2 regions of the Streptomyces sp. NPDC058662 genome follow, and region 2 is predicted to be linked to the other one. Evidence: riboswitches for the same ligand, from Rfam matches in the RefSeq annotation. Region 2 holds a riboswitch; the other holds the start of a gene.

Region 1 (19,170 bases), on a different contig from region 2:
CCGGCGGCGTGCAGGGAGGAGGCGTTCCCCGTGGCGGCGAACTGCGCGGTCATCGCCGCGGCGGCCTCCGGCAGCATCGGAGTGGTGGCGGCGTGGTCGAGGTAGGCCATGATCCTGCGATTCTACGGACCCGGCGGGCGGCCGGTCCCCGGCGGTGCCCCGGGGCGGTCCGGAGCCCGCGCGGGACCCCGCCGATCCGCCGCGTCAGGCTCGGCGGGGGGCGCGGGCGAGCTGGCGCGACTGGGCGACCAGGTGGTCCGCCGAGTCCCAGACCTCGGCGTCCTCCTCCAGGAAGCCGCCGGCCAGGTTGCGCGTGGCGATGGCCACCCGGAGCGGGCCCGGAGCGGGGCGGCGGCGGATGTGGGTGGTGAGCTCCACCGTCGGTGTCCAGCCCATCAGGCCCAGGTCGAAGGCGGTCGGCGGCAGCGCGTCCACCGCGAGCAGCAGGGAGAGCGGATCGGCGTCGCGGCCGTCGGCGAGCTCGAACCAGGCCCGCATCTCGCCCTTGCCCGAGGGGGCGCCGAGGGCCCAGCCCGCCGTGGCCGGGTCCAGCCGCAGCCGCAGCCGGTCCACGATCGCGGAGCTGCCGGGGATGGGGGCCGGGCCGGCCTCGGGGCCGAGGCAGTCCTCGTAGGCGGGCATGACCGGCGGCCGGGCCGCCGTCCGCACCTCGTCGGAGAGCGTAGAGAGGTCCCCGTAGGAGGCGAGGACGCGGATGCGCTCGATCTCGGCCCCGCTCTCGTCGTACTGGAACAGCGAGGCCTGGCCGGTGGAGAGGGTGCGGCCGACGCGGACGACCTGGGTGCGGATCACGGCGGGGCCGGGCACGGAGGAAGTCAGGTAGTGCGCGGACACGGTGAAGGGGTCCGGGTGCGGCAGGGCCGCCGACAGGGCCCGGCCGACCAGGGCGAGCAGGTATCCGCCGTTGACGGCGGCGATGATCGTCCAGCCGGCGGAGAGTTCCGCGTCGTACACCTCGGGCTCACCCGCGCGGGCGGTGATCGTGGTGTCGCGGTCGAACTCGCTGTCGCCGATGGATGCCTGGGCAGCTGCGTGTGACATGAAAACGACGGTACACCGAGATGCTACTAAGCGGTAGCTTTCCGCGCTCGTCCCCTCGTGCATCACCTCGCGCAGGGGGCCCGCACGTTGGCCCCTAGGGCTCCTCGGCCACCGCGGAGCGGCGGTTCCAGGCCAGCGGCGCCCGCCAGTGGTAGCGCATCGCGAGCAGCCGCAGGACGAACGTGGTGACGATCGCCAGGCCCGTGGTGAAGGCGTTGAGGACGTCGAAGCGGATCGACAGGGCCACCATCGCGGCGCCGACCACGGCGGGGACGGCGTACATCTCGCGGTCGCGCAGCAGCGAGGGCACTTCGTTGACCAGCACGTCGCGCAGGACGCCGCCGCCGACCGCGGTGGCCAGGCCCAGGGCGGCGGAGGCGGTGAGCCCCAGGCCGAACTCGTACGCCTTGGTCGTGCCGGTCACACAGAACAGGGCGAGGCCGGCCGCGTCGAAGACGTTGATCGCGCGGTTGATCCGCTGGACCTCGGGGTGCAGGAAGAAGACGAGGGCGGCGGCGACCAGCGGGGTGACGAAGAAGCTCAGCTCGCCGAAGGCGGCCGCCGGGGTGGCCCCGATGACGAGGTCGCGGAAGAGGCCGCCCCCGAGGGCGGTGACCAGGGCGAGGACGGCGATGCCGAAGACGTCGAAGTTCTTGCGGACGGCGAGCAGGGCGCCCGCGGTGGCGAAGACGAAGATGCCGGCGAGGTCCAGGGCATGCTGGATCCCGGGCGGGAAGAGATCGTGGAGCACTGCGCCATTGTCGCCTGCGGCGCACCCGCCGAACGCCGGGGCCCAGGGCAGGGGGCGGCAGGCCGCGGTGTGACACCGGCGGGGCGGGAGGGGCCGGGTTGCGGCGTCCGGCCCCGCCGGTTTTTTCGGCCGCTACTCCGAAACCGTGGCCACCGCGTCGGCCGCACCCGGCAGGGGCGTGTCGCCCGGCATCTGGTCGGGGGCGTTCTCCGGGTGGTGACAGGCCACCTGGTGGCCCGTCTTGAGGGCCACCAGCGGCGGCTCCTGCGTGGTGCAGACCTGCGTGGCCTTCCAGCACCGCGTGTGGAAGCGGCAGCCGCTCGGCGGGGAGATGGGCGACGGCACATCGCCCTTGAGCAGGATGCGGCCGCTCTTCGCCCCGCGCCGCCGCGGGTCCGGCACGGGCACGGCCGACATCAGCGCCGTGGTGTACGGGTGCATCGGCGCCTCGTACAGCGACTTGCGGTCGGCGAGCTCGACGATCTTGCCGAGGTACATGACCGCGATCCGGTCCGAGACGTGCCGGATGACCGACAGGTCGTGGGCGATGATCACGTAGGTGAGGCCGAGCTCCTGCTGGAGGTCGTCCAGCAGGTTGACCACCTGGGCCTGGATGGACACGTCCAGGGCCGAGACGGGCTCGTCCGCGACCACCAGCTTCGGCTTCAGCGCGAGGGCCCGCGCGATGCCGATGCGCTGGCGCTGGCCGCCCGAGAACTCGTGCGGGTAGCGGTTGTAGTGCTCGGGGTTGAGTCCCACCAGCGACAGCAGTCGCTGCACCTCCGCCTTGAGGCCGCCCTCCGGGGTGACCTTCTGGAGCTTGAAGGGGGCGCTCACGATGGTGCCCACCGTGTGGCGCGGGTTCAGCGAGCCGTACGGGTCCTGGAAGATCATCTGCACATCGCGGCGCAGCGGGCGCATGCCCGACACTCCCAGGTGGGTGATGTCCTTGCCCTCGAACTCGACGGTGCCGCCGGTCGGTTCGAGCAGGCGCGTGATGAGCCGCCCCATCGTCGACTTGCCGCAGCCGGACTCGCCCACGATGCCGAGGGTCTCGCCGCGCCGGACGTCGAAGTCGATGCCGTCGACGGCCTTGACCGCGCCGGCCTGGCGTCGCAGCAGTCCTTTGGTGATCGGGAAGTGCTTGGTCAGTCCGGTGACCTTGAGGAGCAGGTCGGGCTCGGAAGCCTGCGCGTCCTGCTGCTTGGGGATGACGGGCGTGTCGGACGCGCCAGGCGTCTCAGGCGTCTCGGTCACAGCTTCGGCGCAATCTCTTCGGTCCAGATCCGGGTCCGCTCCTCCTGCGACATGTGGCAGGCGGACCAGTGGCGGGCGCCGTCCTGGCCCGGCTCGTCCGGCGCCGTGAGTTCGGGCCGGACGGTGCGGGTCACGTTGCCCTTGGGTACGTCGGCGTAGGGGCAGCGCGGGTTGAAGGCGCAGCCGCTCGGGATGTTGATCAGGCTGGGCGGCGAGCCCTTGACCGGGATGAGGCGCTCGGTCTGGTCCCGGTCGATGCGCGGCATCGAGCCCAGCAGGCCCCAGGTGTAGGGGTGCCGGGGTTCGTAGAAGACCTTCTCGGCGGTGCCCCGCTCCACGCACCGGCCGCCGTACATCACGAGGAGTTCGTCGGCCATCTCGGCGACCACGCCGAGGTCGTGCGTGATCATGATGACGGCGGAGCCGAACTCCTTCTGCAGATCCCTGATCAGGTCGAGGATCTGCGCCTGGACGGTGACGTCCAGGGCGGTGGTCGGCTCGTCCGCGATGAGCAGCTCCGGGTTGTTGACCAGGGCCATCGCGATCATCGCGCGCTGGCGCATACCGCCCGAGAACTCGTGCGGGTAGCTGTCGACCCGCTTGTGCGGCTCGGGGATGCCGACCCGGTCGAGGAGGTCCACGGCACGCTTGCGGGCGGCCTTCTTGTCGACCTTGTGGTGGACCCGGTACGCCTCGGCGATCTGCTTTCCGACGGTGAAGTAGGGGTGCATCGCGGACAGCGGGTCCTGGAAGATCATCGCGATCTCCCGGCCGCGCAGCTTGCGCACCTCGTCCTCCTCGGCGGAGAGCAGCTCCCTGCCGTTGAGCCAGATCTCGCCGGAGATGCGGGCGCGCTGGCGGCCGTACTGGCCGACGCGGTGCAGGCCCATGATGCCCAGCGAGGTGACCGACTTCCCGGAGCCCGACTCGCCGACGATCCCGAGGGTCTTGCCCTTCTCCAGCGTGAAGGAGAGCCCGTCGACGGACTTGACCAGGCCGTCCTCGGTCGGGAAGTGCACCTTGAGGTCGCGGACCTCCAGGAAGGCGGTGGAGGGCGTGGTGGCGCCGACCGGCTCGTTGAGGGCTGCGGTCTTCGTCAGGTCGGTCATGACAGCCTCACTCGGGGGTCGATCACCGCGTACATGAGGTCGACGACGAGGTTCGCGGCGACCACGAAGAAGGCGGAGATCAAGGTGATGCCCAGGATGACCGGCAGGTCGTGGTCGCTGATCGCACGGACCGCGTTGTATCCGAGGCCGTGCAGCGAGAACGTGGACTCGGTCAGGACGGCGCCGCCCATCAGGGCACCGAGGTCCAGCCCCAGGACGGTCAGGATCGGCGTCATCGTGGAGCGCATCGCGTGCTTGCCGATGACGACGGGTTCCGTCAGCCCCTTGGCGCGGGCGGTGCGGATGTAGTCCTCGTTGAGCACTTCGAGCATGGTCGCGCGGGTGAGCCGGGCGTACATCGCCGCGTAGAGGAACGCGAGCGAGACCCACGGCAGGACCATGCCGTTGAACCACTTGGCGGGATCGTCGGCGAAGGTCTGCTCCGGCCGCCCGAACCAGCCGAGCTGGTCGGAGAAGAAGGCGATGAAGAGCATGCCGGTGAAGTAGATGGGGAGGGAGACGCCGGCGAGGGCCACGCCCATCGCCGAGCGGTCCAGGACGGTGCCGCGCTTGAGGGCGGAGATGACGCCGGTGGCGACACCGCCGATCACCCAGAGCACGACGGCGCCGGCGGCGAGCGAGAGGGTGACCGGGAACCAGTCGAGCAGCAGCGGCCACACCTCCTGCTCGGTCTTGAAGGAGTATCCGAAGCAGGGCGCGGCGCATTGCGTGACGTCGGAGCCGTTGGCGTACGTGCGACCCGCCACCAGCCCGACGACGAACTTGCCGAACTGGACGAGGATCGGGTCGTCGAGACCCATCTTCTGCCGGATGCCCTCGATGGCGGCGGGGTCGGACTGCTTACCGACGAAGTAGAGCGCCGGATCCGTCCCGATCATCTTCGGGAAGAGGAAGAAGATTCCGAAGGTCACCAGCGAGATGACCAACAGCATGACGATGACGGCGAAGATCCGTCGGATGAGATATGCAAGCACTGCGCTCGGCCTGGCTGCGGCCCGGGGGCGCCCTCTTCTGGAGAGCGCCCCCAAGCCGCACCGCGGCCATCACCTGCCCTTCGTGCCTAGCGGGTGTGGCACTGGAACACTGGATACTGGACGGGACAACCTGGTCTGACGGATGACTACTTGACGACGCCGAGGGAGGCGTAGTCGTACCGGCCGTTGTAGGCGTCGGAGGTGTAGGCGTTCGTCAGACGGCTGCTGCGCCAGGTGATCGTCTTGTCGTAGACGAAGGGGAGGTAGACAGCGGCCTCGGAGACCTTCTGGTTCATCGCCTTGTAGATGTCGCCGGCCTTGGCCGGGTCGGTCTCGGCGATGGCGTCGTCGAAGAGCTTGTTGATCGCCGGGTCGTTCAGCTCGGAGAAGTTGTTGTTGCCGCTCTGCAGGATGAAGCGGCCGTCGACCAGCGGCTGGGAGAAGCCCTGCCCGGTCGGGAAGTCGGCGCCCCAGCCCATGATGATGATGCCGTAGCCCTTGTCCTTGACGACCTTGGGCGAGCCGATGATGCCGGAGGTCTGGGCACCGTCGAACTGGTCGACCTGGGCCTCGATGCCGACCTGCTTCAGCGCGTTCTGCAGGGAGACGGCGGTGGCGATCTCGACCGGCTTGTTGTTGCGGACCGCGATGGTGGTCTTGAAGCCCTCGGGCTTGCCGCAGGCGGCCAGGTGCTCCTTGGCCTTGGCGATGTTGGCCTTGCCGTCGTCCTTCAGCACGCCGTACGGGTCGTAGGAGGCGTCGGAGCCCTTGATGCCCAGCGGGAGCATGTTGGGGGCGATGTCGCCGCCGGCCTGCGGGCCGCCGCGGGCGGTCTGCAGGGACTTCTTGTCGGCCGCGTAGATGACGGCCTTGCGGCAGTCGATGTTGTCGAACGGGGCGACCGTCTGCGGGAAGACCGCGTAGCGGATGAAGCCGGTCTGGCCGTTGTCGAGATTGTTCTTGTGGTCCTTCAGCGCGGTGGAGCGGGCCGCCTGGCCGATGCCGGTCGCGTTGATGTCCAGGTCGAACTCGCCGTTCATCAGGCGCTTGTCCATGTCGTCCGCGTTCGCCATGAACGTGACCGAGATGGTGTCCGGGAGCGCCTTGCGGATGGTGTCCGACTCGGGCTTGTAGTTCTCGTTGCGCGAGAGCTTCATGCTCTTGTTGGGCTCGTACGAGTCGATCTTGTACGGACCGTTGGAGAAGGGCTTGAGGCCGTACTTCGCGGCCGTGTCCTTCTCCTGCTTCACCGGGCTGGCGGCCGGCATGGCGAGCATCTGCTCGAAGTCGCCGTTGGGCTGCGGGAGCTTGAAGATGATGGTCTTCGCGTCCGGGGTCTCGATCGCCTTGAGGCCGAGCTTGTCCGGGCTGGGGTCCTTGTACGGGCCCGGGTACTCGGTCTTCGGGTCGAGCACCTGCATCAGGTAGACCGGGCCGCCGGAGATGACGTCCTGGGCCCAGGTGCGCTCGATGCCGTACTTGACGTCCTGGGCGGTGACGGGGGTGCCGTCCTCCCAGGTCACGTTGTCCTTGAGGGTGTACTTGTACGTCTTGCCGCCGTCACTGATCTCGGCCTTGGCCGTGGCGAGGTCGGGGACGAGCTCGGTGCTCTCCGCGCCCGGGGCGGCCTTGAAGCTGATCAGCTGGCGGGCGTAGTAGCGGGAGAAGTCCCACATGAAGCCGTAGTAGCCGCGCTGCGGGTCCCACGAGTCGGCTTCCTGGGTACCGACGAACTTGAGCTCGCCGCCCTTCTTGTCGGAAGGGTTGGAGACCTTGCCTATGCCGGAGTTGAAGCCCCCGCCGGCGGCGGCCGGCTTGTCCTCGGTGTTCTCCTTGCCGCCACAGGCGGTCGCGGTCAGCATGGCGGCGAGCACGACGGCCGTGCCAGCGGCAAGCCTGCGCTTCGACGTGCGATGGGTAGTCACGATGCTCGCAACCCTCCGTTGTAGTTCCGGTGTACTTCCGGCCCGAAGCCGATTGATGGGGACCTGCGGTTGTACTAGCGGGAGCCCTTCGGGTCGAGGGCGTCGCGGACGCCGTCGCCGAAGAGGTTGAAGGCCAGCACGGTGATGAAGATCGCTACGCCGGGGAAGATCATGAAGAGAGGATCGTCCTCGTACGTCCGCACGGCCGTGGAGAGGGTCTCTCCCCACGACGGCGTGGGCGGCTTGACGCCGACGCCGAGGAAGCTCAGGGCGGCCTCGGTCAGCACGTTGGTGGGGATCATCAGCGTCGAGTAGACGGTGATGGGCGCCACCAGGTTGGGAAGCAGTTCGCGGAAGAGGATGTACAGCCGGCCGGCTCCCAGGCTGCGCGCGGCCTCGACGTACTCGCGCTCGCGCAGCGACAGGGTCTGTCCGCGCACGATGCGGCCGATGTAGGGCCAGCCGAAGAAGCCGATGACCAGCACCAGTACGGCGATCCGCAGGCCGGACCCCTCGAAGCCCCACAGCTCGCCCGGGATGACGGAGATCAGCGCGATGATGAACAGCAGCTGCGGGAAGGCGAGCAGCAGGTCCATGACGCGGCTGATGGCCGCGTCGACCCAGCCTCCGAAGTAGCCGGCGATGATGCCGAAGAAGGTGCCCATCGACACGGCCACGAAGGCGGACAGGAAGGCCACCAGCAGGGAGATGCGGGCGCCGTAGACGATCCGGCTGAAGACGTCGCGGCCGTTGACCGGCTCGACCCCGAGCAGGAACTCGCCGCTGATACCGCCCCAGTCGCCGGCCGGCAGGCCGAGGAGCGGGTCCAGCATGTCCTCGTGCAGCTCCTCCGGCGGGTGGCCGAAGGCCTTGACGATCAGCGGCGCGAACAGCGCGACGAGGATCAGCAGGATCACGATGACGCCGCCGGCCAGGGCGACCTTGTCACGCTTGAGCCGCAGCCAGGCGATCTGCCACGGCGAGCGGCCCTCGATCGCCTTCTGCGGGACTTCGGGGGCGGCCACGGCCGCGGGATCTGCCGCGTCGGTTTCGTGCAGTGGTGCCGTCATCGTGGTGGGGACCCCTCTCGGCCGACGGTTGCCGGCCCATGCCCGCCGCTGTGGCGGCTTCGTTCTATCGGCGTCACTGATGGTGCGAAGGCACGGAATGCGCCTGAAGTGCACGTGAAGAGCAGGTGCTTACGGGATTGACCGGCCTTCGGTGGGGGGAGTCTTCAACGGCGTCCGAACCGGCCGCCAGACCTGCCGGGGATGTGATGCGCAACCGTGATCTGCGCCTACACCTTCCGTTATCCGAACCGCGCGCCCTGTTCAGCGGTGAGAGACCGCCCGTTCGGTGCGGAATCGGGCATCAGGGCCAACTGCCCTTTCGGGCGTGCTTCTTGGGCGGATTCGGCGGATATGACGAAGGCCGCACCGGTGGTGTCCGGTGCGGCCTTCGAGACGGATGTCTCGGTATGCGGACCTGCTCAGTACGAGGGCGCCTGGCCCTCGCGGTCGTAGAACGGCCGGGTCCGCGCGCGCAGCCACATGGCCACGGGGTCGTGCTCGTCCGCCAGCGCGACCGTGCACACGGGTACGCCCTCGGGGACCGCGCCGACGGACTGGCGCATCATCTCCCGCACCGATTCCAGCGCGGGCGCGGAGGCGTCGTACAGGTCGAGCCCCACCGCGAGGTACGGCGATCCCAGCGCCGGCTGCACCCACGCGCGCCGCAGCGACCGGACGGCCGGGGTGCGGTGCGCGTGCTGGGTCAGCAGCCCGTAGAACTGCGGGAGCTCGATGGCGGGCTCGGACAGCCGCAGCGGTCCGGCCGGCATCCGGTCGAGGCCGGTCGCGATGCGCCGCAGGTCGGCCCAGGGGAGGCCGAGGCCGCCGCCCTGGGCGTGCGGGTTCAGCCACAGGCCCCAGCGGTCCGGGTAGAGAGCGCGGGCGATGTCCCGGCCCGTGACCACCTCGTACCCCCGGTTCCAGCCGCTGGCCGCCAGCTCCTGCGGGGAGGTCACGCAGGGCGCGTACCCGAGGCCCTCGACCTCCATGCCGCCGTACTGCGCGTCCGGCGATCCCGGCTGCCCCTGCCAGAGCAGCATCCACAGCCGCCCCTCGGCGAGGGCGCCCAGGAGCGACTCGTAGCTCTCGTAGCGCCCCGGAGTCACCTGGCGCAGCATGTGCTCGACCTGCCCGGCCGCGGCCGTGCCTGACGCACTCACCCGGTACCCCTCTTCGTCCGCCCGTCGCTCCACGCGTGCCTCCCGTTTCCGGCGCGGTCACACGCGAGGCCGGGAGATGTCACCAGCTTATGCGGCCCTACGGCAGGTAGAAGGGGCGTACGCGCTCACGAATCCAGTCCGTGACCGGGTCCTGCGCCGCGTCCAGGAGGATCAACTGCACGGGCCAGGGCGCCGGTACGCGTGCCAGGGCCCGTCCGAGGGCCTCCATCGGGGCGTTTCCCGCCTCGGCCTCCCATCCCACCAGTCGGACACCGATGAACAGTTCCGGGGCCCCGCCCTCGACGCTGGCCAGGCAGCGGTGCGCGGCGGCGACGGCGCCCGTGGCCCGGAACTCCTCGGCGGCGGCCGCCAGGAAGTCCACCGGGTCCTCCTGCCAGTCGGGCTCGTACAGCCGGACCCGGCCGCCGGCGGCCGGTCCGTCGAGCGGCGACCGGCCCGTCCGGCACAGCTCCGCCACGGCGGGCGGGGGCAGCGGCACGCCGACCGCCCCCTCCGGGTTCACCGCGATGCCCAGCTGCGGGGGCAGGCCGCGCGCGAATTCGACGGCGGGGGCCACGGTGAAGTCCATGCCCGGTCCGACACAGGCGAGGAACTGGGCCTCGGAGCTGTAGACCGGGACGTAGGCCAGCCCGCCGATGTCCATCGTGGGCAGGGTGAGACCGGCCGGGCCCGGCTCGGGGCCGCCCCCGGCGGGCAGCGGCACCCATACCGGGCTGCGCCCGAGTACTTCCAGGATCCGCGCGCCGGCGTCCCGCTGCCCCAGCGCCGCCCCCAGCACCTGCTCCAGCTCGTTCCCCGGCCAGCCGCTGCCCTGCATGTGCCCTGCCTCCGTGTGGTCCCGTCCCGCCCGCCTGTCGAGCCGAAGGCTACGCGGGGAAGTCGATGCCGGTCACGGCGGCCGCCGAGGCCCGGTCCAGGAGCACCGCCGAGGCGCAGCCCGCCGGCGGCCGGCCCGCCTCCGCCTCGCGCAGCAGCCGGCCCACCGCGCCGCGGTGCCGGGCGAAGGCGTACGCCGACACGCTCCGGCCGCGCGCCCGCTGCCCCGAGAGGGCCTCCTCGGGGCTGGTGTCGAGGAGCAGCAGGTGCAGGGAGCGGCCGCGGCGGCGCGCGGCGACCGCGAGCAGTCCCCGCACCCAGCTCTGCGTACCGCAGTCGTGGACGACGACGGAGGCGCCCGAGCGCAGCAGCCGCCACAGCCCCCGGTAGTGCGCGACCCGCACGAGCGGGCGGTACACCGCGTAGGGCAGTGCCGAGGGCATCCGGCGCTCCCAGCGCTCGCGGGTGTCCTGCGAGTCGACGGCGCCGTCCGCGGCGGCCGCCCGCTGGATCAGCGTGCTCTTCCCGCCGCCGGGCAGGCCGGACACCACCACGATGTCGCCCGCGTCGAAGCGGAGCCGGTGCGGGCCGCGCGCCTTCGGTCCGCGCAGGTCGCGCACGAGGCCCGCGCCCGCACCGGCCGCGCCCTCGCGTCCCCCGCGCACGCGCGGTCCGCGCTGCGCGGGCACCGCGTCCACGGTTCCCGTCGTCGTCACCACTCCGAATCTCCGCACAGTGTTCGCCTCCCCCGAATCGGGTCGCCAAGGACCCTTGCCCACTGAGTGTAAAGAGACGGTCATCTCGCAGGGCCGGTTCCGGACCCTTCCGGAACCGGCTGCGCTCCGGCCGCCGCGGGTCCGCGCCGTCTTTCGGACCCGCACGCCCGATCACCGCGGTGGCGTGCAATGATGTGCGCCATCTGGACCAACTGCATACCGGCCGCTTGAATCCGCGCGGGAGAGTCCCGGCACGCCGCAAGGCCGTGCGCGGGCGCCGAAGGAGCAAGACCCTCCCTTGAATCTCTCAGGCCCCGTACCGCGTGGATGAGGCAGATCTGAAAAGCGAGACGCGTCCCCACTCCGCGTGAGGCGCGCTCCACCCAAGGTGCAAGTCGCGATTCCCGTCCCGAACGACCGACGGAACTCGCGGTGAACCTCTCAGGTTCCGATGACAGATGGGGAGGAACGTCCTCGTCATGTCCTGTCGATGCCCTGGGACCCGGGAGCCACACCCATGAGCACTGCCCCCCGTCTGACCGCCCTCGATGCGCTGCACCGCTCCCTCGGTGCGACCATGACCGACTTCGCGGGCTGGGACATGCCGCTGCGGTACGGCAGCGAGCGCGACGAGCACAACGCCGTGCGCACGAAGGCCGGCCTCTTCGACCTCTCCCACATGGGCGAGATCACGCTGACCGGCCCGGAGGCCGTGAAGGCCCTGGACTACGCGCTGGTCGGGAACATCTCCACCGTCGGCGTCGGCCGCGCCCGCTACACGCACATCTGCCGGGCCGACGGCGGCATCCTCGACGACCTGATCGTCTACCGCCTGGGCGAGACGGAGTACATGGTCGTCGCCAACGCCTCCAACGCCCAGGTCGTCCTCGACGCCCTGACCGAGCGGGCCGCCGGCTTCGACACCGAGGTCCGCGACGACCGCGACGCGTACGCGCTGCTCGCGGTGCAGGGCCCGGAGTCCCCCGGCATCCTCGCCTCGCTCACCGACGCCGACCTGGACGGCCTCAAGTACTACGCCGGCCTGCCGGGCACGGTGGCCGGGGTGCCCGCGCTGATCGCGCGGACCGGCTACACCGGCGAGGACGGCTTCGAGCTGTTCGTCGCCCCCGAGCACGCCGTGGAGCTGTGGCAGGCCCTGACCCGGGCGGGCGAGGGCGTCGGCCTGGTACCGGCCGGGCTGTCCTGCCGCGACACGCTGCGCCTGGAGGCGGGCATGCCGCTGTACGGGCACGAGCTGAGCACGGAGCTCACCCCCTTCGACGCGGGGCTGGGGCGGGTCGTGAAGTTCGAGAAGGAGGGCGACTTCGTCGGCCGCGCCGCGCTGGAGGACGCCGCCGAGCGCGCCGCCACCAAGGCGCCGCGCAAGCTGGTCGGCCTGGTCGCCGAGGGCCGCCGCGTCCCGCGCGCCGGTTTCCCGGTCGTCGCGGACGGCCAGGTCATCGGCGAGGTCACCTCCGGCGCCCCGTCCCCGACGCTGGGCAGGCCGATCGCGATGGCGTACGTGGACGCGGCGCACGCCGCGCCCGGAACCTCCGGCGTCGGCGTCGACATTCGCGGTACGCATGAGGCGTACGAGGTCGTGGCCCTGCCGTTCTACAAGCGGCAGAAGTAGCTCCGCACACGGCTGTGCCGCACCCGCGGCCGTACGGGAACCCGTACGGCTGCGTCTCAGTACCCGAGACCGCTGTTCGTATCCACTCCCCCGCATCCAGGAGAATCAGGCCATGAGCAACCCCCAGCAGCTGCGTTACAGCAAGGAGCACGAGTGGCTGTCGGACGCCGAGAACGGCGTCTCGACGATCGGCATCACCGAGTTCGCGGCCACCGCGCTCGGTGACGTCGTCTACGCCCAGCTTCCGGCGGTCGGCGACACGGTGACCGCGGGCGAGTCCTGCGGCGAGCTGGAGTCGACCAAGTCGGTCAGCGACCTGTACTCCCCCGTCTCCGGCGAGGTCACCGAGTTCAACCAGGACGTCGTGGACGACCCGGCGCTCGTGAACACGGCCCCGTTCGAGGGCGGCTGGCTGTTCAAGGTGCGCGTCTCGGAGGAGCCGGCCGACCTGCTCTCCGCCGAGGAGTACGCCGCGCTCACCCACTCCGACAACTGACCTCAGGGGATCTTGATGTCTGTGCTGAACACCCCTCTCCACGAGCTCGACCCGGACGTCGCCGCCGCCGTCGACGCCGAGCTCGTGCGCCAGCAGTCGACCCTGGAAATGATCGCCTCGGAGAACTTCGCTCCGGTCGCCGTCATGGAGGCCCAGGGCTCCGTCCTGACCAACAAGTACGCCGAGGGCTACCCGGGCCGCCGCTACTACGGCGGCTGCGAGCACATCGACGTCGTCGAGCAGATCGCGATCGACCGCATCAAGGCGCTGTTCGGCGCCGAGGCGGCGAACGTGCAGCCGCACTCGGGTGCGCAGGCCAACGCCGCCGCGATGTTCGCGCTGATCAAGCCGGGCGACACGATCATGGGCCTGAACCTGGCCCACGGCGGTCACCTGACCCACGGCATGAAGATCAACTTCTCCGGCAAGCTCTACAACGTGGTCCCGTACCACGTCGACGAGACCGGACAGGTCGACATGGCCGAGGTCGAGCGCCTCGCCAAGGAGTCCAAGCCGCAGCTGATCGTCGCGGGCTGGTCCGCCTACCCGCGCCAGCTGGACTTCGCCGCCTTCCGCCGCATCGCGGACGAGGTCGGCGCGTACCTGATGGTCGACATGGCGCACTTCGCCGGCCTGGTCGCCGCGGGTCTGCACCCGAACCCGGTGCCGCACGCCCACGTCGTGACGACCACCACGCACAAGACCCTCGGCGGTCCGCGCGGCGGCGTCATCCTGTCGACGCAGGAGCTCGCCAAGAAGATCAACTCGGCGGTCTTCCCCGGTCAGCAGGGCGGCCCGCTGGAGCACGTGATCGCGGCCAAGGCCGTCTCCTTCAAGGTCGCGGCCTCGGAGGAGTTCAAGGAGCGCCAGGTGCGCACCCTGGAGGGCGCCAAGCTCATCGCCGAGCGCCTGGTCCAGCCGGACGTCACCGAGGTGGGCGTCTCCGTCCTGTCCGGCGGCACCGACGTGCACCTGGTCCTGGTCGACCTGCGCGACTCCGAGCTCGACGGCCAGCAGGCCGAGGACCGGCTCCACGAGATCGGCATCACGGTCAACCGGAACGCCGTCCCGAACGACCCGCGGCCCCCGATGGTCACCTCCGGCCTGCGGATCGGTACGCCGGCCCTGGCCACACGCGGTTTCGGCGCCGAGGAGTTCACCGAGGTCGCGGAGATCATCGCGGCCGCGCTGAAGCCGGAGTACGACAAGGCCGACCTCGCGGCACGCGTCTCCGCGCTCGCCGCGAAGTTCCCGCTGTACCCGTCGCTCTAGTCGGCGGTCCGAGAGGGGCCCGGGCCTTGCTTGCGCACAGGACCGGGCCCTTCTCATGCCCGCGCACGCCCCTGCGGGCCCGCGCGCGGCGGGCCCCTCGCCGGGGGCCGCGGCGGGCCCCGCGCAGGGGGCCGCGCAGGTCCGACGCGTCCGCGTCACCCTCGTCACCCCGTCGGACAGCCGAGCCGTTCACCTCGTCGCGTTAAGCTCGTCTGTCGGACAAAATCCGAACAATCCGCCTGTCCTGCCCTTCCCACCCCACGAGCAGACAAGGGAGTCCGCCAGTGGCCATCTCGGTCTTCGACCTCTTCTCCATCGGCATCGGCCCGTCCTCCTCCCACACGGTCGGTCCGATGCGCGCGGCGCGCATGTTCGTGATGCGGCTGAAGAAGGACGGTGTCCTCGCCCAGACCGCGTCCGTGCGGGCGGAGCTCTTCGGCTCGCTCGGCGCCACCGGCCACGGCCACGGCACCCCCAAGGCGGTCCTGCTGGGGCTGGAGGGGCACTCCCCGCGCACCGTGAACGTGGAGACGGCGGACGACGAGGTGGAGCGCATCCGCAAGAGCGGCCGGCTGCGGCTGCTGGGCGCGGAGATAGGCGATGGCCACGAGATCGCCTTCGACGAGCCGAACCAGCTGATCCTGCACCGCCGCCGCTCCCTGCCGTACCACGCGAACGGCATGACGCTCTTCGCGTACGACGAGGCCGGCACCCCCCTGCTGGAGAAGACCTACTACTCGGTCGGCGGCGGCTTCGTCGTGGACGAGGACGCGGTCGGCGAGGACCGGATCAAGCTCGACGACACGGTGCTGAAGTACCCCTTCCGCTCCGGTGACGAGATGCTGCGCCTGGCGAACGAGACAGGCCTGTCGATCTCCTCCCTGATGCTGGAGAACGAGAAGGCCTGGCGCACGGAGGAGGAGATCCGCGAGGGCCTCCTGGAGATCTGGCGCGTCATGCAGTCCTGCGTCGCGCGCGGCATGTCCCGCGAGGGCATCCTCCCCGGCGGGCTGCGCGTCAAGCGCCGGGCCGCCTCCACGGCGCGCCAGCTGCGCACCGAGGGCGACCCGATGCTGCACCGCAGCGAGTGGGCGACGATCTACGCGATGGCGGTCAACGAGGAGAACGCGGCGGGCGGCCGGGTCGTCACCGCCCCCACCAACGGCGCCGCCGGCGTGCTGCCCGCCGTCCTGCACTACTACATGAACTTCGTGCCGGGCGCGGACGAGGACGGCGTGGTCCGCTTCCTGCTGGCGGCGGGCGCGATCGGCATGCTGTTCAAGGAGAACGCCTCCATCTCCGGCGCCGAGGTCGGCTGCCAGGGCGAGGTCGGCTCGGCCTGCTCGATGGCGGCGGGCGCCCTGGCCGAGGTCCTGGGCGGCACCCCGGAGCAGGTCGAGAACGCGGCCGAGATCGGCATGGAGCACAACCTGGGCCTGACCTGCGACCCGGTCGGCGGCCTGGTCCAGATCCCGTGCATCGAGCGCAACGGCATGGCGGCGGTCAAGGCCGTCACGGCGGCCAGGATGGCGATGCGCGGCGACGGCACACACAAGGTCTCCCTGGACAAGGTCATCAAGACCATGAAGGAGACGGGCGCGGACATGAAGGTCAAGTACAAGGAGACCGCCCGCGGCGGCCTGGCGGTCAACGTCATCGAATGCTGACCCGCGCGCGCTGACGGGTACGGTCCGGCACCGAGGCCCCGTCCCCCGGTTCCGGCCGTGGGGCGGGGCCCTGTGCGTGTGCGGACGCATGTCCGAAGCCTCCGGGTGCAACCGGGGACCGGGCGGAGGGTGTCCCAGGGAGTGACACCCTGTCCCCGTCTCTGAGAAATCGGGGGACGTCATGATCCATCCGCTGTCACGTCTTCGTCCGCGCCGCCGGCAGTCCGTGGCCCTGCTCATGGGCGTGCTGCTCACCGTCGGCATCGGCCTCGCCGCCCCCGCCTCCGCCGCTCGCGGCGCCGGGGCCCAGACCCAGACGCCGCTCGTCGTCAACGCCCGCTGGGGCGGGCACTGCACGTACGACCGGCTCGTCATCGACCTGCAGGGGTACGTCCCCCAGGTCACCGTCACACCCGTCCCGCAGCTGTACTACGACGGGTCCGGCAAACCCGTCCCGCTGGCCGGGAAGTACTTCCTGGAGATCCGTTTCAACCCCGCCGCCGCGCACAACGACGCGGGGCAGAGCGTCTACCAGGGCCCCCGCCTGCAGAAGATCTACCTCAGCAAGCTCAAGGGCATCGCCCTGACCGGCGACTACGAGGGGTACGTGACCTTCGGCGCCGCCTTCGACACCAAGCCGTACTACAGCACCGCCGTGCTGCACGCGCCCGAGCGGTTCGTGCTGGACGTCTCGCACCCGAACACCTGCTGACCCCGCGGTCGCGGCTGTGCCCGGGGCGCCGCGCCTGGTGCTCCGGGTTGGGGAAGTCGAAGCGGCAGCCGGCGTCCCACCGGGAGCGCTGGTTCCCCTGCGCGGGCATGCCGTCCGCCCGCTTGAGCAGGGCGGCCAGGTGCATGAGGTTCCAGGACATGAAGGCCCTGTCGCGGTCGGCGTAAACCTAGGATGACGGCATGTCGCTGCCGCACGCCATCCTCACCGCCCTGCTGGAGAAGCCCTCGTCGGGGCTGGAGCTCACCCGGCGGTTCGACAAGTCGATCGGCTACTTCTGGTCGGCGACGCACCAGCAGATCTACCGCGAGCTCGGGCGGCTGGAGGAGGCCGGGCTGATCCGGGAGCTGCCCGGCGCCGTGCCCCTGCGCGGGCAGAAGAAGGAGTACGAGGTCCTGCCCGCCGGCGGCGCGGAGCTGGCGCGCTGGGTCGCGGAGAGCCAGGACCCCAAGCCGATACGCGATCCGCTGCTGCTGCGGCTGCGGGCGGCGGGCGTCGTGGGGACCGGGGGGCTCGCCCCCGAGCTGCGGCGCCACCTGGAGCTGCACCGGGACCAGTTGGCGCAGTACGAGGCCATCGAGGAGAAGGACTTCCCGCCGGGGCGGGACGCCGTGGAGGACCGGCTGCGCCGGCTCGTCCTGCACGGCGGGATCGCCCTGGAGACCTTCTGGCTCCAGTGGCTGCGGGAGGCCCTGGCCGAGGTCGAGGACATCGGCGGCGACGGGGGCGGCGGCGCGCCCTGACCGGGGCGAGCGGGTGCCGGCGGCGGAGCCTTTGGGGCCGCGAGCGGGCCGGGGCCGGGCCGGCGGGCCCGGCAGCGCAGCACCCCCGCCCGGCAGGAGGCGGGGGCGGCCGGTGGGACCTACTTGTTCACCGAGGTCCAGAACTCGTCGAAGCTCAGCAGGCCGTCGCCGTTCGCGTCCTTGGCGGCGATGACGGCGTCGGCCACCGGGCCGGTGACGAACGGGTCGCCCATGGCCGCCATGGCCGCCTTGAACTCGTCGGCCGTGACGAAGCCGTCGCCGTTCACGTCGAACTTGCCGAACGTCGTCCGTGCGTTCTCGATGTCCGCCACTGGGTCCACCCCTTCTTGGTACTTGTTGACCGGCTCAGGGTAGCGGCCTGCGCGGACACTCTCCGCCTCGGGTCCCGTTCGAGCGGCTGATAGATATCTCATTACCCTTCCGTAATACGGAAGCGATAATTCCAGCCAAGAAATCGAGCCGCCACTTGTCACGCTCCGGGATCACGGCATAACGTACCGACATTGCCGCCACACCAGGAGCGCAGGGCTCCCAGGGACAAGCGGCAACAAGGGCGATCACACAGGTGACGATCAAAGCCGACGCATCATTCGAAGTTCTGCCCTTCACCCGTACCTGCCGCCATATCTGGGAAGACGGCGACCATGTGCTCATCGGAGTGAGTCCGGGGAACAGCTACTTCAGCTCCGAGCGCATCAGCAGCCTCGCCCAGTGGGCCACGACCCGCTTCGCGCAGGTCGACTTCGTCTACGCGGACCTCCACGTCGACCGGATGTTCGCCGCCTTCGGCTACACCCCGGAGCACGCGGAGAAGCGCGCCACGAAGGAGATCAAGGCGGTCCGGAGGAGGATTCTCAAGGGCGTGGAGGAATCAGGGCCCCCTCACTCCGAGATTCGCGTGAGGGCACTTTCAGAATTCCAATCCAACCCCGTTTACCAACTCCTGCACAGGCGCGTGCTCCATTTCCTGGAGACCGACGACGTATTCCGCAAGGGCTGTGAGGAAATGGCCCTCCACTTTGTCGGGTCCAAGCTGGCGGACGGCGAATCCATCACGGCAGCGCAGTTGCAGGTCTGTTTCGACTACATGGCGGCGGAACTGCCGTTCTTCGTGGACACCCCGAGCATTCTCGACGTGCCGTCCTCGGTGGCGGCCTACCACGTGAAGATGCCGATGACGGACGTCCTCTTCGCCCGGGGCGGCGGTCTGCGCGCGACCCGGAACCAGGCGTACGCCGTCGTACGGCCCGACGCCCCCGAGGCCGTACGCGCCACTCCCCAGGACACCGCCGGCCGGGACACCGCCCCCCGCCCCGGCGTCCCCCACACCACCGTGGACCACGCACCGACCGAGAGGACCGTCGATGAGCGTCGAGCAGCTTGAGGGACCGGAGAGCCGGGAGCGGGAGCCGCTCCTCGACTTCCCCCTCTCACGGCGCGGTGACGAGCTCCCGCAGGAGTGCGCCTGGCTGCGCGAGAAGGCCCCGGTCGCCAGGGTCCGCACCCTCACCGGGGACCCGGCCTGGCTGGTGAGCAGCTACGCGCTGGCGAAGCAGGTACTGGAGGACGAGCGGTTCAGCCTCAAGGACACCGCGAACGCCGGCGTCCCCCGCCAGTACGCGCTGACGATCCCGCCCGAGGTCGTCAACAACATGGGGAACATCAACAGCGCCGGCCTGCGCGACGCGGTGATGAAGGCGCTCAGCCCGCGCCAGAAGGGCCTCCA
Region 2 (9,215 bases):
TGTTCCGGGCGTGAGGCCGATGAGTACGAACGAGAACCCGCCCGAGGAGCCCGGCGGCGCGGGTGTGCCGCCTGCGGGAAGCCCGCAGCACGGTGAGCCGCCGGCACGGCCGGTACGGCCCGCGCAGCCGCAGGAGCCCGAGGAGACGGGCCGCCGGCGCCTCGCCGCCGGGCTGTGGCCGCCGAGGGCCAGCCGGGCGCAACTGATCGTCGCGCTGCTGCTGTTCGTCCTCGGTCTGGGGTTGGCGATCCAGGTGCGGTCCACCAGCGACTCCAGCGCGCTGCGCGGGGCCCGCCAGGAGGACCTCGTACGGATCCTCGACGAGCTGGACGGGCGTACCCAGCGCCTGGAGGACGAGAAGCAGCGGCTGGAGGACCAGCGCAGGGAGCTGGAGAGCAGCTCCAACCAGGCCGAGGAGGCCCGCAAGCAGACGGTGGAGAAGGAGCGCCAACTCGGCATCCTGGCGGGTACGGTGGCAGCTGAGGGGCCGGGCATCACGCTCAGGATCAGCGACCCCACGGGCCAGGTGCAGTCGGACCAGCTGCTGGACACGCTCCAGGAGCTGAGAGCGGCCGGGGCCGAGGCGATCCAGATCAACGGCGTGCGCGTGGTGGCGGGCTCGTACTTCTCGGACGAGGACGGCGGGGTCGGGATCGACGGTAAGAAGATCACACAGCCCTACGAGTTCAAGGTCATCGGCAAGCCCCAGGATCTGGAGCCGGCGCTCAACATTCCCGGAGGCGTCGTGCAGACCCTGGAGAAGGAGCAGGCCGCTGTCGCCGTCACACGGTCGGCGAAGATCGTTGTGGATGCCTTGCGGGCAGCGAAGCAGCCTGACTACGCTCGGTCGTCATCGTCGTGAAGCGGAGTGAGGAGCGGGCCGGTTCACGCGGGCGGAGGCCTGCGGGGGGTCGGCGCACCGAAGTCGCGGTGCGTGGTGGAAACTGTCTGGTGGTTACGGACGTTGTGAGTATGTCCGGGTCGGCAGGTTGTGCATTCGGAGTTCGTCCTGCCCCACGGGCGGGTCTGTTTCGGTCAAGGGGAATCGCCCGTGAAGTTGTTTGAGAAGCTGTTCGGCAAGAAGAACCGCGAGGAGAGCGGTCCGGCGCGCCATCGCGCCGGGCACGGTGACGCGGAGGGGCAGGGCGACCGTCCGCTCTTCCGTGACGAGGTGTCCGGGGCAGGCGACAATTCGGGCGCTCACGGCGCGTCGGCTGTTGACCCTGCCGGTACCGGACGCATAGGTTTCGGTGAAGCATCAACCTCACGTGCGGGTGGAGGGTTTGATCCCGACCCGTATGCCACCAGTGCTTCCGCGGGGCAGCCGCGGCGCGAGGAGCCGTCCATGTCGGCCGAGCAGGTTTGCAGCAGGTGCGGACACCGCAGCGGTGCGGCGAGCCGGTTCTGCTCCAACTGCGGGGCGCCGCTGCGGGCGGGTCTGACGCCGGAGCGCGCCTCGGAGACCACGTCCACCATCTCGATCTCGGGCCTGGAGGCCTACGAGGCCGAGGTGTCCGGACAGCAGCACGTGTCGTCCTCGCTGTCCCCCGAGGCCCAGGCCGCGGTGGAAGCGCTACCGCCCGGTTCCGCCCTGCTCATCGTGCGGCGCGGCCCCAACTCGGGCAGCCGCTTCCTGCTGGACGGCGAACTGACCACGGCGGGCCGGCATCCGCAGAGCGACATCTTCCTGGACGACGTCACCGTCTCCCGGCGCCATGTCGAATTCCGCAGGAGCCAGGACGGTGGGTTCACCGTCAGTGACGTGGGCAGTCTGAACGGCACGTACGTGAACCGGGAGCCGATCGACTCCGTCGCCCTGAACAACGGCGACGAGGTGCAGATCGGCAAGTACCGGGTGGTCTTCTACGCGAGCCTGCGGGGCGTCTGACCGTCCTCCGGGCTCCGTCCGGGGGTATCCCCAAGGAAGGTCCCATGCTGCGTATCCCCACCGGCGGTGCCCCGAAGAGCGGCGCCGCCGGGACCAGCGGTCCGGGCGGGCGGCTGGTGAGCATCGGAACGGTGCTCACCACGCTGCGTGACGAGTTCCCCGACGTCACCATCTCCAAGATTCGCTTCCTGGAGGCCGAAGGGCTCGTCGAGCCCCGACGCACACCGTCCGGGTACCGCAAGTTCAGTACCGACGACGTGGACCGGCTCGCCCGCATCCTGCGGTTGCAGCGCGACCACTACCTGCCCCTGAGGGTGATCCGGGAGCAGCTCGACGCGCTGGCCCGCGGCGAGCAGATCCGTATCCCGGCGCCCTCGGCGCACCGGGACGCCGGCGGCGCGGGGGACCCGGACGGCCCCGAGGCCGTCTACGGCGAGGTCGGCCGCGAGCGGCCCACGGTGGCGCGGGTCGGCCGGGCCGAGTTGATCGCCGCGGCGGGCGTGGACGAGGTCCAGCTGGTCGAGTGGGAGTCGTACGGGCTGCTCGCCGAGCTGCCCGGGGGCGGTTTCGACGCCGAGGCCGTCACGGTGGCCCGGCTGGTGGCCGATCTGGGGCGGTTCGGGCTGGAGCCGCGGCACCTGCGTGCGATGAAGGCCGCGGCGGACCGTGAGGCGGGGCTGATCGAGCAGGTCGTGGCACCGCTGCGGCGCCACCGCAACCCGCAGACCCGGGCGCACGCGGAGGCGACCACCAGGGAGCTCTCGGGACTGTCCGTGCGGCTGCACGAGGCCTTGGTGCAGACGGCTCTCGCGGTGCGATCGCATTGACCGCGCTGGTCGCAGTGGAGCCCCGACTACCCAAACCGGCCGGGCAGGTCCTAGGGTTGCTGTGTGAATGAGCTCGACGTTGTGGGTGTCCGGGTGGAAATGCCCTCCAACCAACCGATCGTGCTCCTGCGTGAAGTGGGAGGCGATCGGTACCTCCCCATCTGGATCGGTCCAGGGGAGGCTACCGCCATCGCCTTCGCGCAGCAGGGCATGGCTCCGGCGCGACCGCTGACGCACGACCTGTTCAAGGACGTGCTGGAGGCGGTCGGCGAGGAGCTCTCCGAGGTACGGATCACGGATCTGCGGGAGGGTGTCTTCTATGCGGAGCTCGTCTTCGCCAGCGGGGTCGAGGTGAGCGCGCGGCCCTCCGACGCCATAGCGCTGGCCCTGCGCACGGGGACGCCGATCTACGGCAGTGACGGCGTGCTCGACGACGCCGGAATCGCCATTCCGGACGAGCAGGAGGACGAGGTGGAGAAATTCCGCGAGTTCCTCGACCAGATCTCTCCCGAGGACTTCGGCACCGGGCCGCAGTGACGCGCCCACCGCGCTGTCCACGGGGATCTGTCACCCCATTCGAGTAGCCTTTCCCCGTCAAGGGATACGGGAAACCACTCTCAGGGTGATTATCACTCGGCGTGCCGAGTGTGGCGATCGTTGACGCACCCCGGGTGACTGCCTACCTTCGAGGTGGGCAGGTCAAGGACGGAGGGTCGGCGTGAGGATCACGGGCGACGGTACGACCGGGGGCACCCCGGCACGGAGTGACGGTGGACCGTTCCCGCTGCACGGCGGGGCGGTGGGCTCCGCGCGCCGTCAGCCGGAGTCGACGCCGGTCGGACCGGTGGACGGCGACCCGGCGCCCGAGCAGGTCGGCTACCGCGGTCCGACCGCGTGCGCCGCGGCCGGCATCACGTACCGGCAGCTGGACTACTGGGCGCGGACCGGGCTGGTGGAGCCCAGCGTGCGCGCCGCGTACGGATCGGGGACGCAGCGGCTGTACAGCTTCCGCGACGTCGTCGTCCTCAAGATCGTCAAGCGTTTCCTGGACACCGGGGTGGCGCTGCAGAACATCCGCACGACCGTGCAGCACCTGCGCGACCGCGGATTCGCCGACCTTGACCGGATGACCCTGATGAGCGACGGCGCCACCGTGTACGAGTGCACGTCGCCCGACCAGGTCGTGAGCCTGCTCCAGGGCGGGCAGGGCGTCTTCGGGATCGCCGTCGGGGTGGTCTGGCGCGATGTGGAGAAGGCCCTGTCGCAGCTGCACGGGGAGCGGGTGGACACCGGGGCGACCGTGGTCGGCCACAACCCGACGGACGAACTGGCGGCCCGCCGCAACCGGGCGGTCTGACCACCGCCCGGACCGGCCGCGGCGAGCGGGCGGGCCGAGGGGCGCGCCCGTGGCCCCGGGCGGGCCGACGCCGATCACCACTGTCAGTGCCGTAGGGGAGCATCGGGGCTGTGAGAGCCGCGCCGACCATCCTGCACCTGGACATGGACGCCTTCTACGCCTCCGTCGAGCAGGCGTCGAAGCCGAGCCTGCGCGGCAAGGCCGTCATCGTCGGAGGTCTGGGGCCGCGCGGGGTCGTGGCCACCGCCTCGTACGAGGCCCGGCGGTTCGGTGTGCACTCGGCGATGCCGACGGCGCAGGCCCGCCGGCTCTGCCCGAACGGGGCCTACCTGGTTCCGCGCTTCAGCCTGTACCGGGCGGTCAGCGACCTCGTGATGGCCCGGTTGCGGGTGCTGTCGCCGCTGGTGGAGCCGCTCAGCCTGGACGAGGCCTTCGTGGACCTGGAGGCCGGCGGGAGGGCCTTCGACTCGGCCGGCGCCCGGGCGACGGGGGAGCGGCTGCGGGCGGACATCCGGGCGGCCACCGGGCTCAGCGCATCGGTCGGCCTGGCGGGGTCGAAGATGCTGGCCAAGGTGGCCTCCGAGGAGGCCAAGCCGGACGGCCTGCTGCTGATCCAGCCGGGGACGGAGCGGGAGCTGCTCGCGCCGATGACCGTGCGCACCCTGCCCGGCGTCGGGCCGGCCACCGGGGAGCACTTGCGCCGGGCCGGGATCACCACGGTGGGGGAGCTGGTGGAGGCGGGCGAGGACGAGCTGGTGCGGATGGTCGGGCGCTCGCACGGCGTCGGTCTGTACCGCATGGCGCTGGGGCTGGACGACCGGCCGGTGGTCGCGGAACGGGACACGAAGTCGGTGTCGGTCGAGGACACCTTCGACGTGGACCTGCACGACCGCGTGCGCATCCGTACCGAGGTGCAGCGGCTCGCGGACCGGTGCGTACGGCGGTTGCGGGAGTCCGGGCACTCCGGGCGCACCATCGTGCTCAAGGTGCGCCGGTACGACTTCTCCACGCTCACGCGCTCCGAGACGCTGCGCGGGCCCACGGACGATCCCGCCGTGGTGCGGGAGGCCGCGGCGCGGCTGCTGGAGGGAGTGGACACCACGGGCGGCGTGCGGCTGCTGGGGGTGGGGGTGACGGGGCTGGCGGACTACACGCAGGAGGACCTGTTCGCCCAGGCGTCCGCCGCCGTGCCGGATGCGCCGGACGTGCCGGATCCCGGCGGGGCGGAGGCGGGGCCCTCCGAGGGGGCCGGTGGCGGTGGGGCTCAGGAGGCGGTCACGGTCACCGCGCCGCCCGCCGGGGAGGGGGCGCCGGAGCCGGCCGCGGAGCGCAGGTGGCTCGCGGGCACCGACGTACGGCATGCGGAGCACGGGCCCGGATGGGTGCAGGGCAGCGGGGTGGGGCGGGTGACGGTGCGGTTCGAGCAGCCCGGATCGGCGCCCGGCCGGGTGCGGACCTTCCGGGTGGACGACCCCGCGCTGGAGCCGTCCGATCCGCTGCCGCTGGTGGGGGACGCGGGTCCGGCCTGACCCGGGACGCGGATCGGCCCGGTGGCGGTCAGGCTCCGTTCGCGGCGCCCTCGTCGCCGGCGAGGCGGCCGAAGTCGCGGTCGGCGGGGGAGGCCGCGGGGGACTGGTGGAACGCGGAGGGCAGGGTCACGTCCAGCCCGTAGTGGTGGTAGAGCTGCAGCTCCTGCTCCGGGGAGAGGTGGCGGCCGACGCCGAAGTCGGGGGCGTCCTTGATCAAGGAGCGGTCGAAGGGCACCCGCAGGGCCTCGCCCACCAGCTCGCTCGGCTCCAGCGGGACGAAGGCGTCCCGGCTGAACAGGCCCGTCCGGACGGCTGCCCACTCCGGGACGCCGGTGGCATCGTCGAGGTAGACCTCGTCAATTGTTCCGATCTTGGTGCCATTGCGGTCGAACGCCTTGCGGCCGATCAGGCTGCGCGGATCGATGTCGGTCTGCACGGTCCCTCCATATGGTCGCAACTCCTGCGTAATGACAACAGAAGTGCATATTGTGCAACCAGGCCACTCGGGGAGCGCCCGGAACCTCGCTGGTAGGCTGGGTGGTGGCTGTCGACCCTGTGCGGGAGAGTCCTCCGAAGAACGTGACGGAGGCGCCGAAGGAGCAAATCCTCCCCGGAATCTCTCAGGCATACGTACCGCACGGACGAGGCCACTCTGGAAAGCAGGGGCGGTGTCGGGAGCGTGTGCCGGTGCCTCTCCTCACCGACGGTGAAAGCCGGACCTGTTCAGTGGCGCTTACCCGGCATCGGCCGGGGCAGCCCTGTGCGGTCCGGTGAAACTCTCAGGTTGAGATGACAGAGGGGGAGGCCGTCCGGGTGCCCGCGCCGTGGTGCCCCTCGCAGGTCATACGACCAGGAGGCCTCCGTACATGACCGCCAACCGCATTCCGCTCTCCCAGCTGGAGCGAGGCATTCCCTTCGAGCAGCGCCACATCGGCCCGGATGCCGAGGCGCAGGCGAAGATGCTCGCCCAGGTGGGCTACGGCTCCCTGGACGAGCTCACCGCCGCCGCGGTCCCGGATGTGATCAAGACCGCCGAGGCCCTCGACCTGCCCGAGGCCCGTACCGAGGCCGAGGTGCTGGCCGAGCTGCGGTCCCTCGCCGACCGCAACCAGGTCCTCTCCTCGATGATCGGTCTCGGTTACTACGGCACCTTCACGCCGCCGGTGATCCTCCGCAACGTCATGGAGAACCCGGCCTGGTACACGGCGTACACGCCGTACCAGCCGGAGATCTCGCAGGGCCGCCTGGAGGCGCTCCTCAACTTCCAGACCGTCGTCGCCGACCTGACCGGGCTGCCCACCTCCGGCGCCTCGCTGCTCGACGAGGGCACGGCCGCCGCGGAGGCCATGTCGCTGGCCCGCCGCGTGGGCAAGGTCAAGGACGGCGTCTTCCTGATCGACGCCGACGCACTGCCGCAGACCGTCGCCGTGATCGAGACCCGCGCCGAGCCCACGGGCGTGGAGGTCGTCGTCGCGGACCTCTCGCAGGGCATCCCGGCCGAGATCGCCGAGCGCGGCGTCTTCGGCGTGCTCCTCCAGTACCCGGGCGCCTCCGGCGCCGTCCGCGACATCAAGCCGCTCATCGACGAGGCCCACGCCCTCGGCGCGATCGTCACGGTCTCGGCCGACCTGCTCGCGCTGACCCTGCTGACCTCCCCGGGCGAACTGGGCGCGGACATCGCCGTCGGCACCACGCAGCGCTTCGGTGTCCCGATGGGCTTCGGCGGCCCGCACGCCGGCTACATGGCCGTCCAGGCCAAGCACGCCCGCTCCCTCCCCGGCCGTCTCGTCGGCGTCTCGGTGGACGCGGACGGCAACAAGGCGTACCGCCTGGCCCTGCAGACCCGCGAGCAGCACATCCGCCGCGAGAAGGCCACCAGCAACATCTGCACCGCGCAGGTCCTGCTGGCCGTCATGGCCGCGATGTACGCCGTCTACCACGGCCCGGACGGCCTGCGGACGATCGCCCGCCGCACCCACCGCTACGCCGCCCTGCTCGCCGCGGGCCTGACGGCCGGCGGGGTCGAGGTCGTGCACGGCGCCTACTTCGACACGGTCACCGCCCGGGTGCCGGGCCGCGCGGCCGAGGTCGCCGCCGCCGCCCGCGAGAACGGGGTCAACCTGTTCCGCGTCGACGCCGACCACGTCTCCGCCGCCTGCGACGAGACCACCCTGCGCGCCGACATCGACGCCGTCTGGGCCGCCTTCGGCGTCTCCGCGGACATCGAGGCACTGGACGAGGCCACCGCCGACGCCCTGCCCGAGGCGCTCCTGCGCTCGGACGACTACCTGACCCACCCGGTCTTCCACCAGCACCGTTCCGAGACCGCGATGCTGCGCTACCTGCGCAAGCTGTCGGACAAGGACTACGCGCTGGACCGCGGCATGATCCCGCTGGGCTCCTGCACCATGAAGCTCAACGCGACCACCGAGATGGAGCCGGTGACCTGGCCCGAGTTCGGCCAGCTGCACCCGTTCGCGCCGGTGGACCAGGCGCAGGGGTACCTCACGCTCATCACCGAGCTGGAGGAACGTCTCTGCGAGGTGACCGGCTACGACAAGGTCTCCATCCAGCCCAACGCCGGCTCCCAGGGCGAGCTCGCCGGTCTGCTCGCCGTCCGCGCCTACCACCGGGCCAACGGCGACGAGCAGCGCACCGTCTGCCTCATCCCGTCCTCCGCGCACGGCACCAACGCCGCCAGCGCCGTGATGGCCGGCATGAAGGTCGTCGTCGTCAAGACCGCCGACGACGGCGAGGTGGACGCCGGGGACCTGCGCGCCAAGATCGAGCAGTACCGCGACGAGCTCGCCGTGCTCATGATCACCTACCCGTCCACGCACGGCGTCTTCGAGGAGCACGTCGCCGACATCTGCGCCCAGGTGCACGACGCCGGCGGCCAGGTCTATGTCGACGGCGCCAACCTGAACGCCCTGGTGGGCCTCGCGAAGCCGGGTCACTTCGGCGGCGACGTCTCGCACCTGAACCTGCACAAGACCTTCTGCATCCCGCACGGCGGAGGCGGCCCCGGCGTGGGCCCGGTCGGTGTCCGGGCCCACCTGGCCCCGTACCTGCCCAACCACCCGCTCCAGCCGACCGCCGGCCCGGAGACGGGCGTCGGCCCGATCTCGGCCGCCCCGTGGGGCTCGGCGGGCATCCTGCCGATCTCCTGGTCGTACGTGCGCCTCATGGGCGGCGAGGGCCTCAAGCGCGCCACCCAGGTGGCGGTGCTCGGTGCCAACTACATCGCCAAGCGCCTGGAGCCGCACTACCCGGTGCTCTACACCGGCCCGGGCAACCTGGTCGCGCACGAGTGCATCATCGACCTCCGCCCGCTGTCGAAGTCCACGGGCGTCAGCGTGGACGACATCGCCAAGCGCCTGATCGACTACGGCTTCCACGCGCCGACCATGTCCTTCCCGGTCGCCGGGACGCTGATGATCGAGCCGACGGAGTCCGAGGACCTCGCGGAGATCGACCGTTTCTGCGACGCGATGATCGCCATCCGCGGCGAGATCGACCGGGTCGCCGGCGGCGAGTGGCCGGCGGACGACAACCCGCTGGCCAACTCCCCGCACACCGCGGCGGCGCTGGGCGGCGAGTGGAACCACCCGTAC

Evidence for each region. Region 2 has a riboswitch for glycine ahead of gcvP (aminomethyl-transferring glycine dehydrogenase). Riboswitches for the same ligand answer to the same signal wherever they lie in the genome.
Region 1: linked by a shared signal. The riboswitch ahead of gcvT (glycine cleavage system aminomethyltransferase GcvT) and the one ahead of gcvP (aminomethyl-transferring glycine dehydrogenase) in region 2 are both predicted to bind glycine.

The regions. Positions count from the first base shown of each region.
Region 1 is NZ_JBHXRU010000066.1:15,347-34,516, forward strand. It holds gene ACFWUQ_RS21720 (cysteine desulfurase family protein) at 1-110, opposite strand, end outside; gene ACFWUQ_RS21725 (thioesterase family protein) at 205-1,062, opposite strand; gene ACFWUQ_RS21730 (trimeric intracellular cation channel family protein) at 1,157-1,813, opposite strand; gene ACFWUQ_RS21735 (ABC transporter ATP-binding protein) at 1,946-3,025, opposite strand; gene ACFWUQ_RS21740 (ABC transporter ATP-binding protein) at 3,067-4,179, opposite strand; gene ACFWUQ_RS21745 (ABC transporter permease) at 4,176-5,174, opposite strand; gene ACFWUQ_RS21750 (ABC transporter substrate-binding protein) at 5,321-7,099, opposite strand; gene ACFWUQ_RS21755 (ABC transporter permease) at 7,174-8,169, opposite strand; gene ACFWUQ_RS21760 (enhanced serine sensitivity protein SseB C-terminal domain-containing protein) at 8,589-9,329, opposite strand; gene ACFWUQ_RS21765 (enhanced serine sensitivity protein SseB) at 9,427-10,167, opposite strand; gene ACFWUQ_RS21770 (AAA family ATPase) at 10,217-10,882, opposite strand; glycine riboswitch at 11,111-11,214, shown strand; gene gcvT (glycine cleavage system aminomethyltransferase GcvT) at 11,400-12,515, shown strand; gene gcvH (glycine cleavage system protein GcvH) at 12,628-13,011, shown strand; gene glyA (serine hydroxymethyltransferase) at 13,027-14,283, shown strand; gene ACFWUQ_RS21790 (L-serine ammonia-lyase) at 14,568-15,950, shown strand; gene ACFWUQ_RS21795 (hypothetical protein) at 16,132-16,662, shown strand; partial or broken gene ACFWUQ_RS21800 (flavodoxin family protein) at 16,694-16,825, opposite strand; gene ACFWUQ_RS21805 (PadR family transcriptional regulator) at 16,863-17,423, shown strand; gene ACFWUQ_RS21810 (EF-hand domain-containing protein) at 17,543-17,755, opposite strand; gene ACFWUQ_RS21815 (tRNA-dependent cyclodipeptide synthase) at 18,010-18,828, shown strand; gene ACFWUQ_RS21820 (cytochrome P450) at 18,809-19,170, shown strand, end outside.
Region 2 is NZ_JBHXRU010000148.1:1,267-10,481, forward strand. It holds gene ACFWUQ_RS29795 (small basic family protein) at 1-14, shown strand, start outside; gene ACFWUQ_RS29800 (DUF881 domain-containing protein) at 20-862, shown strand; gene ACFWUQ_RS29805 (FHA domain-containing protein) at 1,346-1,888, shown strand; gene ACFWUQ_RS29810 (MerR family transcriptional regulator) at 1,933-2,715, shown strand; gene ACFWUQ_RS29815 (bifunctional nuclease family protein) at 2,779-3,252, shown strand; gene ACFWUQ_RS29820 (MerR family transcriptional regulator) at 3,434-4,072, shown strand; gene ACFWUQ_RS29825 (DNA polymerase IV) at 4,183-5,601, shown strand; gene ACFWUQ_RS29830 (PRC-barrel domain-containing protein) at 5,630-6,037, opposite strand; glycine riboswitch at 6,150-6,247, shown strand; partial or broken gene gcvP (aminomethyl-transferring glycine dehydrogenase) at 6,468-9,215, shown strand, end outside.